DNA from 2 places in the Vreelandella sp. EE27 genome. Region 2 is predicted to be linked to the other one. Evidence: predicted binding sites of a transcription regulator. Region 2 holds the regulator's gene; the other holds the start of a gene.
The links. Region 2 encodes sigma-54, which starts transcription at its own class of promoters, with help from an activator protein. Its sites were predicted from a motif close to TGGCACNNNNNTTGCTNT; they were not measured.
Positions count from the first base shown of each region.

Region 1: ACWHVV_RS11740 (sugar phosphorylase) is a predicted target of sigma-54. The motif match lies at 3,769-3,786, and genes of this name have one in related genera.

Region 1 covers NZ_OZ309109.1:2,469,019-2,476,117, reverse strand. Annotated here, with positions in the region: gene ACWHVV_RS11750 (methyl-accepting chemotaxis protein) at 1-942, opposite strand, end outside; gene dsbG (thiol:disulfide interchange protein DsbG) at 1,100-1,876, opposite strand; gene ACWHVV_RS11740 (sugar phosphorylase) at 1,929-3,737, opposite strand; gene nrdR (transcriptional regulator NrdR) at 3,998-4,519, shown strand; gene ribD (bifunctional diaminohydroxyphosphoribosylaminopyrimidine deaminase/5-amino-6-(5-phosphoribosylamino)uracil reductase RibD) at 4,519-5,703, shown strand; gene ribBA (bifunctional 3,4-dihydroxy-2-butanone-4-phosphate synthase/GTP cyclohydrolase II) at 5,840-6,994, shown strand; gene ribH (6,7-dimethyl-8-ribityllumazine synthase) at 7,020-7,099, shown strand, end outside.
Region 2 covers NZ_OZ309109.1:2,208,787-2,215,885, reverse strand. Annotated here, with positions in the region: gene rapZ (RNase adapter RapZ) at 1-593, opposite strand, end outside; gene ACWHVV_RS10660 (PTS sugar transporter subunit IIA) at 639-1,109, opposite strand; gene hpf (ribosome hibernation-promoting factor, HPF/YfiA family) at 1,114-1,422, opposite strand; gene ACWHVV_RS10650 (RNA polymerase factor sigma-54) at 1,505-2,917, opposite strand; gene lptB (LPS export ABC transporter ATP-binding protein) at 3,023-3,772, opposite strand; gene lptA (lipopolysaccharide transport periplasmic protein LptA) at 3,783-4,274, opposite strand; gene lptC (LPS export ABC transporter periplasmic protein LptC) at 4,283-4,867, opposite strand; gene ACWHVV_RS10630 (KdsC family phosphatase) at 4,878-5,408, opposite strand; gene ACWHVV_RS10625 (KpsF/GutQ family sugar-phosphate isomerase) at 5,447-6,433, opposite strand; gene ACWHVV_RS10620 (ABC transporter ATP-binding protein) at 6,784-7,099, shown strand, end outside.

The sequences.
Region 1 (7,099 bases), 260 kb from region 2:
GTTTTGCTTCACCGTCGCCGTCAGTTCTTCCATGCTCGAAGCGGTTTCGGCAAGCGAGGCGGCCTGCTGCTCGGTGCGCGTCGAAAGCTCTTCGTTGACGCCCACGATCTGCTCGACCCCGCTGTTGACCTGGTCGGCGCCCTGGTGAATCCCGCCAATCGTATCCGCCAGGTTTTCCCGCATACGGTTGATATTGAACAGTAAGCTGTGTTGATCCGAGCGGGCAAGCGTGGTGCTGCGGGTCAGGTCACCATCGGCAATATGGCTGACCACGTTGGCGGCATAGCGCGGGTCACCCCCCAGCCGGCGTCCCACATCGCGAATGATCCAGCCCATTAAAAGCGCCACGGGCAAGCCGATAATGAGAAAGGCGATCAGCGACTGAATCAGGTTGCTAATAAAATCCGCGTTGATGTCATCGGTATAGATGCCCGCGCCATAGGCCCAGCCCCAATCAGGTAAGTAAGCGAAATAGCTGATTTTGGGAAACTGGTCGTCACCCTCATCGATGCGGCGCGAATAGTACTCGACGTGGCCGCCGCCGGACTTGGCCGCCTCCATGAAGGCGCTGTAGAGATACATGCCGCGACTGTCCTGGAAGCTACTCATATCGTCGCCCCGTTCACGCCTGGGGTGCGCGACGATATCGAGCTGCTCGTCGAAAGCGAAGATATACTCGCCGTCGCCAAAGCCGGCGTTGACGATGCTCTCGATTGCGCGCTGCTGCGCCTGCTCGCGGGTGAGCTCGCCGCTGGCGGCCCGCGCTTGAAGTGATTCCAACTGGGAACCCAGACTCTCGACTACCTGCTGGATACTGGTGCGCCGCTCCTCCTCCATGGTTTGTCGAGTATCCCAGCTAAGCCAGCCCACCAGGGCCAGCATGGCAAAGCATATGATGGCCAGTACGCCCCACAGTCTTTGGTTCAACGTTAATCGTGTCATGGTGTTCCCGGTTTGGTTTTATTTAAAACAAGCACCTTCAGATACGATGCTCTATATCGGCGGAAACCGGCGGAGCATTAATAAAAAAAACCGCTTGCAGAGCAAGCGGATGATGGGGGGCGGGGTGCGTCGTATTCCGAGTTATAGTGAGCGCGCCTCAAGGCGCCTCACTGCCCATCATGTCGATCAAGCGCTCCTCGCTTGGCAACCCCTCGATACGATCAAGGCGGATATGGCCGTCCTCGGTTTCGCGCTGGAAAGCGCTGGTCGGGGTGGCGTTCAGGCCAAGCGCCTCGAAGAGCTGGTTATTGGTGTAGACCTGCTCCTCGATCGCGATCGCCTGGGCGCTGGCCTCGATAGGCTCGCCTTCGCTATGCGCTTTCAAGGCCGCCGACGGGTCGTCGGCGGCGAGCAGCGTGGCGGCCAGCGCCGGGCTGTTGGGCGCCAATATACCGACCATGATGTGGCGAAGCTGGACCTCGCCGGCCTCGACCCAGGGGCGGGTTTGGCGCCAAAGCTGCTTGCAGTAGCGACAGTTGGCATCGGTAAACATGTAGACCGTCCTGGGCGCTTCGCGGTCGCCATCCTGAATCCAGTGGCTCTGCACAAGGCTTTGCCAGGTCTGCGCTTCCAACGGTACGCGCACAGAAGCCTCAAGCTGATCTTCGGTGACATTTTCGCCCTGGCGATCCATCATCGTGCCGATAATGGCGTGCTCGCCATCCGGCGTCAGGTAGATGATCATTTCCTGACCTGGCGTGCTGGCGCCAAAGCCGGTAAGCCCGCCAGGGGCTTCGAAGCGTTCGTGAATCATGACGCCCTGATCGCGCAGCGCCTCGATGGGAGCGGGCAGTTCTGAGGCAACGCCAGGTGTCGCCCCCAGGCCTGCGCTTGCAAGCGCGGTGAGCAGTGATTTTTTAAACGTGACCGGCATGGGGGTAGTGGCCTCAAGGGAGTGGGTCGTCGTGCAGCGCAGGTCGAGCGGTTCAACCCCCTTCGCGCACCAGCCAGCGAACGGCGTAGGGTGGCAGGGCTTTTTCCGGTACCCAGGCCTGCTCGCTATCGAGTGTTCGCCAGGTGTGCCGGTCGAGGGTGTCTGTCAGCGTCTCACCGGCCTCTTCGAGCGGGGCGGGCTTGTCGGTCACGTTGAAAAGCGCCAGCAAGGTTCTACCATCTCGAAGCGGGCCGCGCTCGATGGCCAGTACGTTGTCGCTTGTCGCGATAACGCGCTGGGCGGCGCCCGGATGAAAGCATGGCTCTGAGCTGCGCTGCTTCAAAAATTCGCGTAGCGCAAAGAATATATCATGGGTCGGCGTTGTCGGGCTTTCCAGCAACAGCTCCAGCTCATCGAGCGCCCAGTGGTGACGGTTGATCGAGCGTAGCCGTCCGCTCCGTTCTACGCCCTCGACGTCGTTGAGCGAGCCGGTCAGGGTGTGGATGTAGAGCGCGGGAATCCCTTGAAGCGTGAGCATGATCGCCTGGCTACACAAAAATCGGGCGATCTGCCAGGGGTCCGGTCCGCGGCGGGTGCCGCGCATTGCCTCGAACCAGGTGATGTTGATCTCGTAGGCCGTGTCGCTGCCGTCCGGGTTACTGCGCATGCTGACAAAACCGCCGAAGCGGTGCATCAATTCAAGCAAAGCGTCGCGCTCGTGATCGGGTAACAGGCCCTCCAGCGGGCGCACGCCGATGCCGTCGTGGCTCGCGGTAAAGTTCAAGTAGGTGCAGTTGTCCGGAAGCGTGGGCAGGCTTGCAAGCCAGGCCTGTAGCGTCGAGGTTTCACCCCGGGTAAGGGTGTGCAATAAAAGTGGCGGCAGGGCGAACTGATACACCATGTGCGCCTCATCCGCGGTTTTCACGGGCTCTGTTGCATCCGGCAGTAGCCGCTCGAGGCCGAAGTAGCTGATGTTCTCCGCGTGGGGCACGTTGGTTTCGGTGATCAACAGCGTCCCCGGGGCCACCTCGTCGACGATCGCGCGCAAAAGGCGCACCACGGTATGGGTTTCGGGCAGGTGGATGCAGTTCGTGCCCAGGCGTTTCCATAAAAACGCCACGGCGTCGAGGCGGATGATGCGAATACCCTGCAGTAGATAGAAAAGCAGAATGCCCACGAATTCGAGCAGGACATCCGGGTTTTCGAAGTTCAGATCGATCTGGTCGTCGGAAAAGGTCGCCCACAGGTGGCGCGTGCCGCGCCGGGTGGCCACGGGCACCAAAAGCGGACTACTGCGTGGCCGGGTCACCTGGGAGACATCCGTCTGCGGGTCGGCCTCGATAAAGAAATCGCGCCCGGGCAGGCTCCCGGTCAGGTAGTCGACGAACCAGAGCGACTCCCGGGAGACGTGGTTGAGTACCAAATCGCCCATGAGGTCGAAGTGGTGGGCAATCTCGCGAATATGCGACCAATCGCCGAGCTCGGGATTGACCTCCCGGTAGTGAATGACCGAGAAGCCGTCATCGCTGCTCCAGGGAAAGAAGGGCAGTACGTGCACGCCGCTAATGCAGTCGCCCAGGCGGTTGCGTAAAAAATCGCTGAGCACGGTAAGGGGAGGCTGGTCCTCGGCGGTGATCGAGTCGCCATAGCTGATCACCCACTGATCCCTTTCGCTCCAAAGTGGTGCGCCGGGAGGGGCGTCATTCACCCGGGCAACCGGCGTGCCGTCCTGGCTTTCGCCCCTTGCCCGGGCGTCGGCGTAGTACGCCAGGTGCTGGTTGATTCGCCGGACGACCTCGTCCGCGCGGTGGCCATAAAGGTGGGTCAAATAGCGGTGAAGCGTTTGCTCGAAAGGCGTCATGGCGCGTCCTCTTGTGATAGCTGTAACAAACGCTGCAGCTTGTGTGCCAAATCGTTACAATGCTAGGTTATGGCCGCATCGATATAAAAGGCGGCGACCCCTGCATATCGAACGAACCCTTGTGGGGCTATTCAGTAAGCCTTTAAAAAATCTGTTTTTAAAGGCCTGCTTTTAAACGGCTCTTGTTCGATAGCGTGGCGTTTTAAAAACGCGCTCAGGCGGCACAACGTTATTACTGCTCTAACCATAGGTTGACGGCCATGCATTGCCCTTTTTGTGGTGCTAATGATACTCGAGTCACCGACTCGCGCCTGGTGGCAGACGGCGACCAGGTGCGGCGGCGGCGCCAGTGCGCCAGCTGCCAGGAGCGCTTTACCACCTACGAAACCGCGGAGCTCATCATGCCCCGGGTGGTAAAATCCGACGGCTCCCGTGAAAGTTTCAACGAGGCCAAGCTGCGCGCCGGCATGCTGCGCGCGCTGGAAAAGCGCCCGGTCAGCGCCGAGGCCATCGAAGCGGCGGTCGAGCGCATTCGCCAGCAATTGCGTGCTCAAGGCGAGCGGGAAGTGAACGCCTGGGATATTGGCGAGGCGGTCATGAAAGCGCTGAGCGGGCTCGACCAGGTCGCGTACATCCGCTTTGCTTCGGTTTATCGCAAATTTCAGGATCTGGACGAGTTTCGCGCCGAGATCGACCGGCTGGCGCAAAGCCCTAAAGAGGCCTCCAGTGCTACGCCGGCAGGCGCTGATAATGAAACGGCAAAGCCTGGCGGAGAATCCTGATGAGCACGGCCTTTTCCCCCCGCGACCACGTCTATATGGCAAGAGCTCTCACGCTTGCCAAAAAGGGCCTTTACACCACTGACCCCAACCCGCGAGTGGGCTGCGTGATCGTTCGCTACGATGACGTAGGCGCCGAGGACGAAGGGCGCGTGGTAGGCGAAGGCTTTCACGAGCGAGCGGGCGAGGCCCACGCGGAAGTGCATGCCCTGGATGCTGCCGGCGACAGCGCCCGCGGGGCGACCGCCTACGTCACGCTGGAGCCTTGCTCTCACGTAGGCCGCACGGGCCCCTGCGCCGATGCCCTGGTCAGCGCCCAGGTAGCCCGGGTGGTGATCGCCATGGTCGACCCCAACCCGCAGGTCAGCGGCCAAGGGGTCGAGCGCTTGGAAAAGGCGGGTATCAAGGTCGAGACCGGGCTTTTGGCGTCCGAGGCCCAGGCGCTCAATCCGGGGTTTATCTCGCGTATGCAGCGCGGGTTGCCGTTCGTGCGCTTGAAAATGGCCATGAGTCTGGATGGGCGCACCGCCATGGGCTCGGGGGAGTCGCAGTGGATTACCGGGCCCGAGGCGCGCCGCCAGGTACAGCGGCTACGCGCGCGTTCGAGCGCCATTTTGAGCGGCGTCGAGTCGATCATTTTGGATGATGCGCGCCTGACCCTGCGCGCCGAACAGCTCGGCCTCGACAACGGCGAGCTAGCCGCCGCCCGCCAGCCGCTTCGCGTGATCATGGACTCGACGCTGCGCCTGCCGCTGGCCGCGGCCTGTCTACAAGAGCCCGGCCAGACCCTGGTGATCACCACCGAGCAGCACAGCGAAGAGAAGCGCCGTAAACTGGAAGAGGCGGGCGCGCACATTCACGTGATGCCCGCTTTCGCGGCGGGCAGGGTGTCGCTTTCCGATATGCTGAGCTATTTGGCCTGCGAGTACGATGTCAACGAAGTGCTGGTAGAAACCGGCGCGACCCTGGCCGGGGCACTGCTCGACGCGCGCCTGGTCGACGAGCTGCAGCTTTTTGTCGCGCCCACGCTTTTGGGGGGCGAAGCGCGGCCGCTTTTCGCGCTGCCCGGGCTTACCGAAATGGCCCATCAAAAGCGCCTGGATATTCAGGATATCCGGGCGGTAGGGGAGGATTGGCGCATTATTGCCAAACCCCGCGATCTCGAGACCTGCGGTAACGCCGACTAAATCGAGCGCGCGTTGAGAGGCGCTGACCAAAGGTTGGCGCTGGTGGCGAACGCGCTTAAACCTGGCGCGCGCGGGTCAGCCAAGGTACCCTTGCGCGCAAAATCGCACATAGTGCGGCTACTGTTTGGGAGATTCCATGGTGCACGCCTGTTCAGAGGGACTATCCCCGATTGCCGATCTGGTCGAAGATATCCGGCAGGGCAAAATGGTGATCCTCATGGATGATGAGGATCGCGAAAACGAAGGCGATATCATTATGGCGGCTGAAAAGGTTCAGCCCGAGCATATCAACTTCATGGCGCGCCACGCCTGCGGGCTGATCTGTATGCCCATGACGCGCGAGCGCTGCGAGCGGCTGGACCTGCCCTTGATGGTGGGTAAAAACGGTTCCGGTTTCGGTACCAAGTTCACGCTCTCGATCGAGGCCCGCGAAGGCGTGACGACCGGTATCTCGGCGGCGGATCGCGCCCGCACCGTACAGGCCGCGGCGGCCCCCAACGCGAAAGCGGCGGATATCGTGCAGCCCGGGCATATCTTCCCGTTGATGGCGGAGCCGGGCGGGGTGCTGCGCCGCGCCGGGCACACCGAGGCGGCCTGCGATCTGGCGGCGCTTGCCGGGTGTGACCCGAGCGGCGTGATCTGTGAGATCATGAACGACGATGGCAGCATGGCGCGCCGCCCCGAGCTCGAGGCGTTCGCCAACACCCACGGTATCAAGATGGGCACCATCGCCGATCTGATTCACTACCGCATGGTCAACGAGCAAACCGTCGATCTAATCGAAACCACGCCGGTATCGACCACTCACGGCGAGCTGACGCTGCACGTGTTTCGCGACCGCCTGCAGGGCAGCCACCACTTGGCGCTGGTCAAGGGTCGCCCCGTCCCGGAAGAGATCACCACGGTGCGCGTTCACCTGGCCGATACGCTGCGCGACGTGCTGGGGCTGACGCAGGCGTCGTCCTATCGCTGGCACGCGCACCGGGCACTCGATGAGATCGCCACGGCCGAGGCGGGCGTGCTGGTATTGATCGACGAAGGGTATCCGGCGCAGGATCTCAAGGATCAGTTGGAGCTGTTTTTGGGCCGCGTACAGCCACCGCGCACCAGCGACTCCGACGGCTCCGGTAATTACATGACCATTGGTACAGGCTCGCAGATTCTGCGCCATCTGGGCGTAGGCAAGATGCGCCTTCTCAGTTCGCCGTGGAAATTTTCAGCGCTTTCCGGGTTCGATCTGGAAGTCGTCGAGCTCGTAGGCCCCGAAAGCGGCACTGAACCCACGTCTTGATAGATGATTAAGTAGGATTAAATAGATGCAATCCCTTTCGCAAGTTGAAGGCAGTTTTGTCGATGTCGACGGCCGCTACGTGATCGTGGTCGGGCGTTTCAACCA
Region 2 (7,099 bases):
GTCGGGTCCCAGTAAGGGTTGGGCAGACAGCGGATATCGAATACGATATCCGCGTCCAGCGGTACTCCCCGCTTGTAGCCAAACGACTCGAGCGTCAGGGTGAGCTGGCTCTGGCGCTGATGGCAAAGCTGCTCGGTGATCCGTCCGCGCAAATCGTGCACCGTCAGCCGCGAGGTGTCGATCATCAGATCCGCCAGCTCGCGGATGCCAAAAAGCGTCTCTTCCTCCTTGGCGATCGCTTCTTCGAGGGTCATCCCGCTGTCCCGGGTCAGCGGGTGGCGCCGGCGCGTGGCCGAATAGCGCTCGAGCAAAATCCGGGCGTCGGTGGTCAGATAAATCACCTGCACCCGGGTACTGCCGGATTTGATGTCCTGAAGCAGGGCCGGAAAGCGCTCCAGGGCCGTGGGCAGGTTGCGCGCATCGATACTCACCGCCAGGTGCGTGCGCTCGCCTTGCTGTCTTAGCTCATCGACCAGTGAACCCAGCAGCATGGCCGGCAGGTTGTCGATGGCGTAGTAGCCCAGGTCCTCCAGCGCCTGAAGCGCAATGGACTTTCCCGACCCGGAGCGGCCGCTGATAATCACCAGTTGCATAGTGTTTCTCTTCGGTCTGTAGGGCTGGGTGGGTAGGGCCTGGTTCTAGCTGCCCGTTTGCTCGCGAATTTTGGCGGTGACGATCTCCAAAAGCTCGCGCTGGCTCTCGCATTTGCGAAACTGTGCGCGGGTGGCGACGTCATTCATGATGGTGGCGACCTGACCCAACAGCGCAAGGTGGGTGTCGTCGGCCTCTTCCGGCACCAGCAGTACAAACACCAGGTCCACCGGGTCGCCGTCGATAGCGTCGAAATCCACCGGTTCGGCAAGCTTTAAAAAGCCGGCGATAGGAGCGCTGCAGTGAGGGCTGCGGGCGTGGGGAATCGCGACCCCATTCCCAATGCCGGTACTGCCTAGTCGCTCGCGGCCGATCAAACGGCTGAACACTTCCTGGCTATCCAGGCTGGGCGTATTTTGGGCGATGAAGGTGCTGAAGAACTCCAGCACGCGCTTTTTGCTGCCCCCGGGGACGTCGAACAGCACGCGCTCCGGGGGGAGTATGGTTTCCAGGGTCATCGATTTAACGCACGCCAGCGCCCTGGGCGCGAGCTTGTGCTTTTTCCTTGTGTTTTACGAGTTGGCGATCGACCTTGTCGGCCAGCGCGTCAATGGCGGCGTACATGTCGTTGTCCTGGGCTTCGGCGTGCAAATCGGCGCCGGCCGCGTGGAGGGTGCAGGCGGCCTGCTGACGCTCTTTCTCGATGGAAAGCGTGACATGAACGGTAGTGATGTTGTCGTAGTGACGCTCGATACGTTCGAGTTTTTCGTTAACGTAATCGCGCAGAGCGTCGGTCAGTTCCAGGTGATGGCCCGTAATGTTGACTTGCATCGACGTACTCCTAATCCAGGACTGTCCTTTGATTGTAACCCTTTTTCTACCATTGCAAAGCCCCGGCGGCCAGTTTCACTTTTTAACGCAAACGCCGCCGTTCGCTGGAGGAGGGAATCCCCATGGCTTCGCGGTATTTTGCCACCGTGCGCCGCGCTACGCTAATGCCGCCATCTTCCAATAGCGACACAAGGCGGCTGTCCGAGAGCGGCTTGCCCGGCGTCTCTTCTTGAATCAGTTTTTTCAACCGGGCACGGATCGCGGTACTCGAGTGGCTGTCGTTGCCGTCATGACCGCTCACCTGGCTCGAGAAGAAGTACTTGAGCTCGAATACGCCGCGGGGGGTGTGAATGTATTTTTGCGTCGTCACCCGTGAAATCGTCGATTCGTGCATCTCCACGGCCTCGGCGATATCGGCGAGTATCAAGGGTTTCATGGCCTCTTCGCCGCGCTCCAAAAAGCCCAGCTGGCGAGCGATGATCTCGCGACCGACGCGCAACAGGGTATCGTTGCGACTCGACAGGCTCTTGATCAGCCAGCGCGCCTCTTGCAGGTGCTCTTTTAAAAACTGGTTGTCCTGGCTCTTGTCCGCTCGCTTGATCAGGCTTGCGTAGTCCGGCTGGACGCGCAGCCGTGGAAGCGCTTCGGGGTTGAGCTCGAGGTGCCAGCCTTCGTTATCGTGGCGCACCACCAGATCCGGGGTGATGTAGCTTTCGTTGGTGACGCCATATGCGCTGCCCGGGCGCGGGTCGAGGCTTCTGATCAGCCCGATGACGTCATCGAGCTGCTCGTCGTCGAGCCCCAGGCGGCGCTTCAAAAGGCGCAGGTCGTCCTTTCCGAGGGCTTCGAGAAACTGGCGCACCAGGCGTTTGGCGGGCACCAGAAGCGGCGTGTCGTCGGCCAGGGTGGCGAGCTGGAGCATCAGGCATTCGCGCAGGTCGCGGGCGAAAACGCCGGTGGGTTCGAACTGCTGCATACGCATCAGCGTGTTTTCCACCTCGCGCTGACTCAAACCTTCGAGCCCCTGGGCCTTGAGCCCTTCGCGAATATCGTTGAGAGGCTGGGTGAGGTAGCCGTTGGGGTCCAGCGCGTCGATCAGGCTTTCGGCAATGGCGTACTCGCGCTCACTGGCGTCGGTCATGGCCAACTGCCAGAGCAGATGGCCATGCAGGCTTTGGCCCGCCGCCTGGCGCTCGAAATCCGGCCCCTCGCTGCCGGCGCTGGCCGCCATGTCCTGATAGGTGTCGGACCACTCGCTATCGATGGAGAGTTCGCTGGGGATGCTCTCTTCCCATTCGGCTTCGGCGGTCTCGGTCACGCTCTCTTCGCCAAACTCGTCCTCTTGCTCCAGCAGCGGGTTGGCGTCGAGCGCCTGCTGAATTTCCTGGCGAAGATCGAGGGTGGAGAGCTGCAGCAGGGCAATGGCCTGCTGCAGTTGAGGCGTCATGGTCAGCTGCGTGCCGACCCGCAGCTGTAAAGAGGCTTTCATGACCATTGAAGAACCACTCGTTACTCGTAAAGCTCCACCCTAGTGCGAGTTGGGGTCCGGCGCAAGTGCAATAAATATGCCACTACACGGAACTTTAGGATTGGCGATGGTTTAGAGGCGGAAATCGGCGCCCAGGTAGACCTCACGAACCTTCTGGTTATTCAAAATGGCGGTTGAGTCGCCGCTTGCGATGATGTGGCCGTCACCCACGATATAGGCGATATCGCAAATATCCAGCGTCTCGCGCACGTTATGGTCGGTGATCAGCACTCCGATGTGGCGTGCCTTGAGAGCCAGGATGATCGACTTGATCTCGCCGACCGAGATCGGATCGACCCCGGCGAAGGGTTCGTCGAGCAAAATGAACGCGGGGTCGGTGGCAAGCGAGCGGGCAATCTCCACGCGGCGGCGCTCGCCGCCGGAAAGGCTCATGCCTAAGTTGTCGCGGATATGGGTAATGTGGAAATCGTCGAGCAATTGCTCCAGGCGCGCTTCCCGGCCGCGGCGGTCCAGCTCCTTGCGCGTTTCCAGAATCGCCAAGATGTTATCGGCCACCGACAGCTTGCGAAAAATCGATGCCTCTTGGGGGAGGTAACCGATGCCGGCGGTGGCGCGTTCGTGCATCGGTGCCCGAGTCAGGTCGCGCTCGTCGATCCCCACCGTACCGGCATCGGCCTTGACCAGGCCTACGATCATGTAAAACGAGGTGGTCTTGCCCGCCCCGTTGGGCCCGAGTAGGCCCACCACGCTGCCTTGGGTGATCTCCAGGTTGATGTCTTTTACCACCCGGCGGCGCTTGTAGCTTTTGGCGAGGTGGCGGGCGTGAAGCGTTTTGACCGCCCCAGATTGCGTGCTCGACACGGTCATTCTCCTATTGCGCGGGCTGTAGCGTCATGCGGATGCGCTGGTTGTCGCTACCGCTAACGTCTGAGCGCGCCTGAACCACTTCGCGGTCGATGAAGTACTCGAGACGCCCGCCCTGAAAGCGGTCGGCCCGCTGGTGGAGTTCGGCCTGGTCGATAAGCTCGATGCGCCGTTCGCTGACGTGGTAGACGATGCGCCGCGCCCATCCCTCCATCGGGCCTTCGTCGTTTTCGAGCTGGTTGCGAAGGTAGGCGCGCTCGCCGGTGGCCACAGCCTGGGAAAGCTCGCCGGCGTCGTTGCGCGAGATTTCGACCCGGTCGCCGGTAATCTGCATTTCCCCCTGGCGGATATCCACATTACCGGAGTAGACGGCAGTACCCGCGCGCTGATCAAGATCGAGCCGGTCGGCTTCGACTTCGACGGGGGCCTGGCTTGTCTGGGCGGCGGCGCTCAAAGGCAGGGCCAGTACCAGTAGCGCGGTACGTAAAAACGGGTGCATAACGACTCCTAAGGCGTTGAGCGGGCGGGCGGGTGAGTACCGCGTACGTTATCGGTGAGCCGGACCTGGCTCGTGTCGAGCCAGACATCCATGCGGTTGGCGCTCATCTGCTGAGGGGGCTGCTGTAAAAGGGCCGGTGCCTCGGTGTAGGCGTGGCGGTCGATGCCATCGTAGTGTAGCCGCTCGGTATCGAGCTGCCAGCCCTCGTCCGGGGCGAGTAGCCTGGCCGAGCCCTCCATGATCAACGACTGGCGCTCGTTTTGCAGTATGCCGTGGTCGGCGCTGGCGAGCCACTGGCGCTGGTCGGAATCGAATAGCGTCGCCCGCGGCGCGTCGGCCTCGGTCAGCGCTTGCTGAGGCGTATGGACCAGGTGCGGCGTTTGAAGGCGTTGGGTGACGCTGCCGGTTTCGCCAAACAGCGTAAGCTCGGCGTTTTCAAGCACGTGGCCGGGCTCCTCGCGCTGTACGTCCGGGTCGACCTCGACGACCTCTGGCCCGCGCGGGTCGAGCCAGACGAGCCAGGCCCCCAGGGCAATGACCAGCGCCGGTACCCACAGGCGTTTTCTGATCCGCGTTATCGTCAAACCCGCCATCGCGTTGCCTCTAGAGGTAGGTGTCCATCACCGCGTCCCAGTGGCCCTGGGTCATCAGCAGCGTATCGCAAATTTCGCGCACCGCGCCGTGGCCGCCAAGGGAGTCGGTGATCCAGTCGGCGTGGGTATGCATGTAGTCCGGCGCGTTGGGTACGGTAATGCCGACCCCGGCCCGTTTGATGCAGCCAAGATCGGGCAGGTCGTCGCCGCAATAGGCCACCTGCTCGAGGGTGATATCCAAACGCTTACAGAGCGCTTTGAGGGTATCGAGCTTGTGCTCGATGCCTTGATGAACGTGGGTGATCCCTAGCGACTTGGCGCGTTGGCTGACCATGGGCGAATCCCGGCCGGTGATCAGCGCGACGTGAAAGCCGGCGCGCTTCAAAAGCTTGAGGCCGTGGCCGTCCTGGGTGTGAAAAGCCTTGATCTCGACACCGTCGGCCTGAAAGTAGAGGCGGCCGTCGGTGAGTACTCCGTCCACGTCGATCGCGAGCAGGCGAACGTGGCGGATGCGGTCGTTTAAAGCATCGGGTACGGCCATGGAGTCTCCTTTATAGCGGTATTGGGACTGAGTACGGGTTAAATCACGCCGCTCGAAAGCAGGTCGTGCATGTGTAAGGCACCAATCGGGCGCTCGTGTTCATCGACCACCGCAAGCGCAGTAATGCGGCTATCCTCCATAAGGCGGACGGCCTCGGCGGCGAGCATGTCCGGGCGGATGCGCTTGCCCGGACGGGTCATGACCGTATCGACGCTGATGATACGTAGATCGTGGTGTTCGTCGAGGGTACGGCGCAGGTCGCCGTCGGTGTAAACGCCGGCCAGCCGGCCCTGGGCGTCGACCACGCAGGTAAAGCCAAGCCCCTGGCGGGTGATTTCCAAAAGCGCATCGCGAAGCGGGCTGCCTAGCGGCACCGTCGGCAGGCGCTCGCCGCTGTGCATCAGATCCTTCACGCGCAGCAGCAAACGCTTGCCAAGGCTGCCGCCTGGGTGGGAAAGCGCGAAGTCCTCCGCGGTAAAGCCCCGCGCCTCCAAAAGCGCGACCGCCAGCGCGTCCCCCAGCGCCAGGGCCGCGGTGGTCGAGCTGGTCGGCGCCAGGTCGAGCGGGCACGCCTCCCGGGCCACGCCGCTATTCAGATGGGCGTCGGCGTGGGTGCCTAGCGTGGACTCGGGGCGGCCGGTCATGCTGATCAAAGGCACGCCCAAACGCTTCAAAAGCGGCAACAGGGCGGTGACCTCGGCGGTTTCGCCGGAATTCGAGAGCGCGATGACCACGTCCGAGCGGGTGATCATCCCCAGGTCGCCGTGGCTCGCTTCACCCGGGTGGACGAAAAAGGCCGGCGTGCCGGTGCTGGCAAGCGTGGCCGCCAGCTTGCCGGCGATATGACCGGATTTACCCATGCCGGTCACGACCACTCGCCCCTGGCAGGCCAGAATCAAGGCGCAGGCGTGATCGAAATGTTCGTCCAGTTTTTCCTGAAGCTCGCCTATGGCGGCCTGCTCGATTTGTAGCGTGCGCAGGGCGCTTTCACGTAACGCGCTGGGGGAGGCGAGAGGCGCTGACATTATGGGCTCACTAAGCTTGCGGTATTAAGGCCTTAGAATAGCATTTTGGATCAATGGATAGGTATCGCCGTTTTGACAATTCCTTGTAGAGCAACGTTTTAAAAACATCCTTTTGGGTGGCTTCGCGCTTAACGGGTAGCGTTGAGGTACAATGTTCGCTAATATTTCGGAAACACTGTTTTTAAATTGCCGGTCTTGATGAGCCCGTGCCCAAGCGTTAGCTATGACTTTGTTGATCGCGATATTTTAGCGTTAATGGTGTCCCGGCCCTGGCGTCGACGATATCGACGTTGAATCTCGATACGCAAAGTCAGTCAGCTATCCGCCCTGTGAGGAGGGTTTATCCACTCATGACGCAAATACCCTTCATTGAAATCGAAGACCTTCACTTTTCCCGAGGCGAGCACGAAATCTTTCGCGGCGTGAACATGCGTATCCCGCGGGGGCAGGTCACCGCCATCATGGGCCCCAGCGGTACGGGTAAAACCACGCTGTTGAAACTGATCGGCGGCCAACTGGAGCCGGACCGCGGCCGTGTGCTGATCGACGGGCAGGACGTTCATAAGCTTTCGCGCAAGGCGCTTTTTGCCCTGCGCAAACGTATGGGCATGCTGTTTCAAAGCGGCGCGCTTTTCTCGGATCTAAACGTTTTCGAAAACGTGGCGT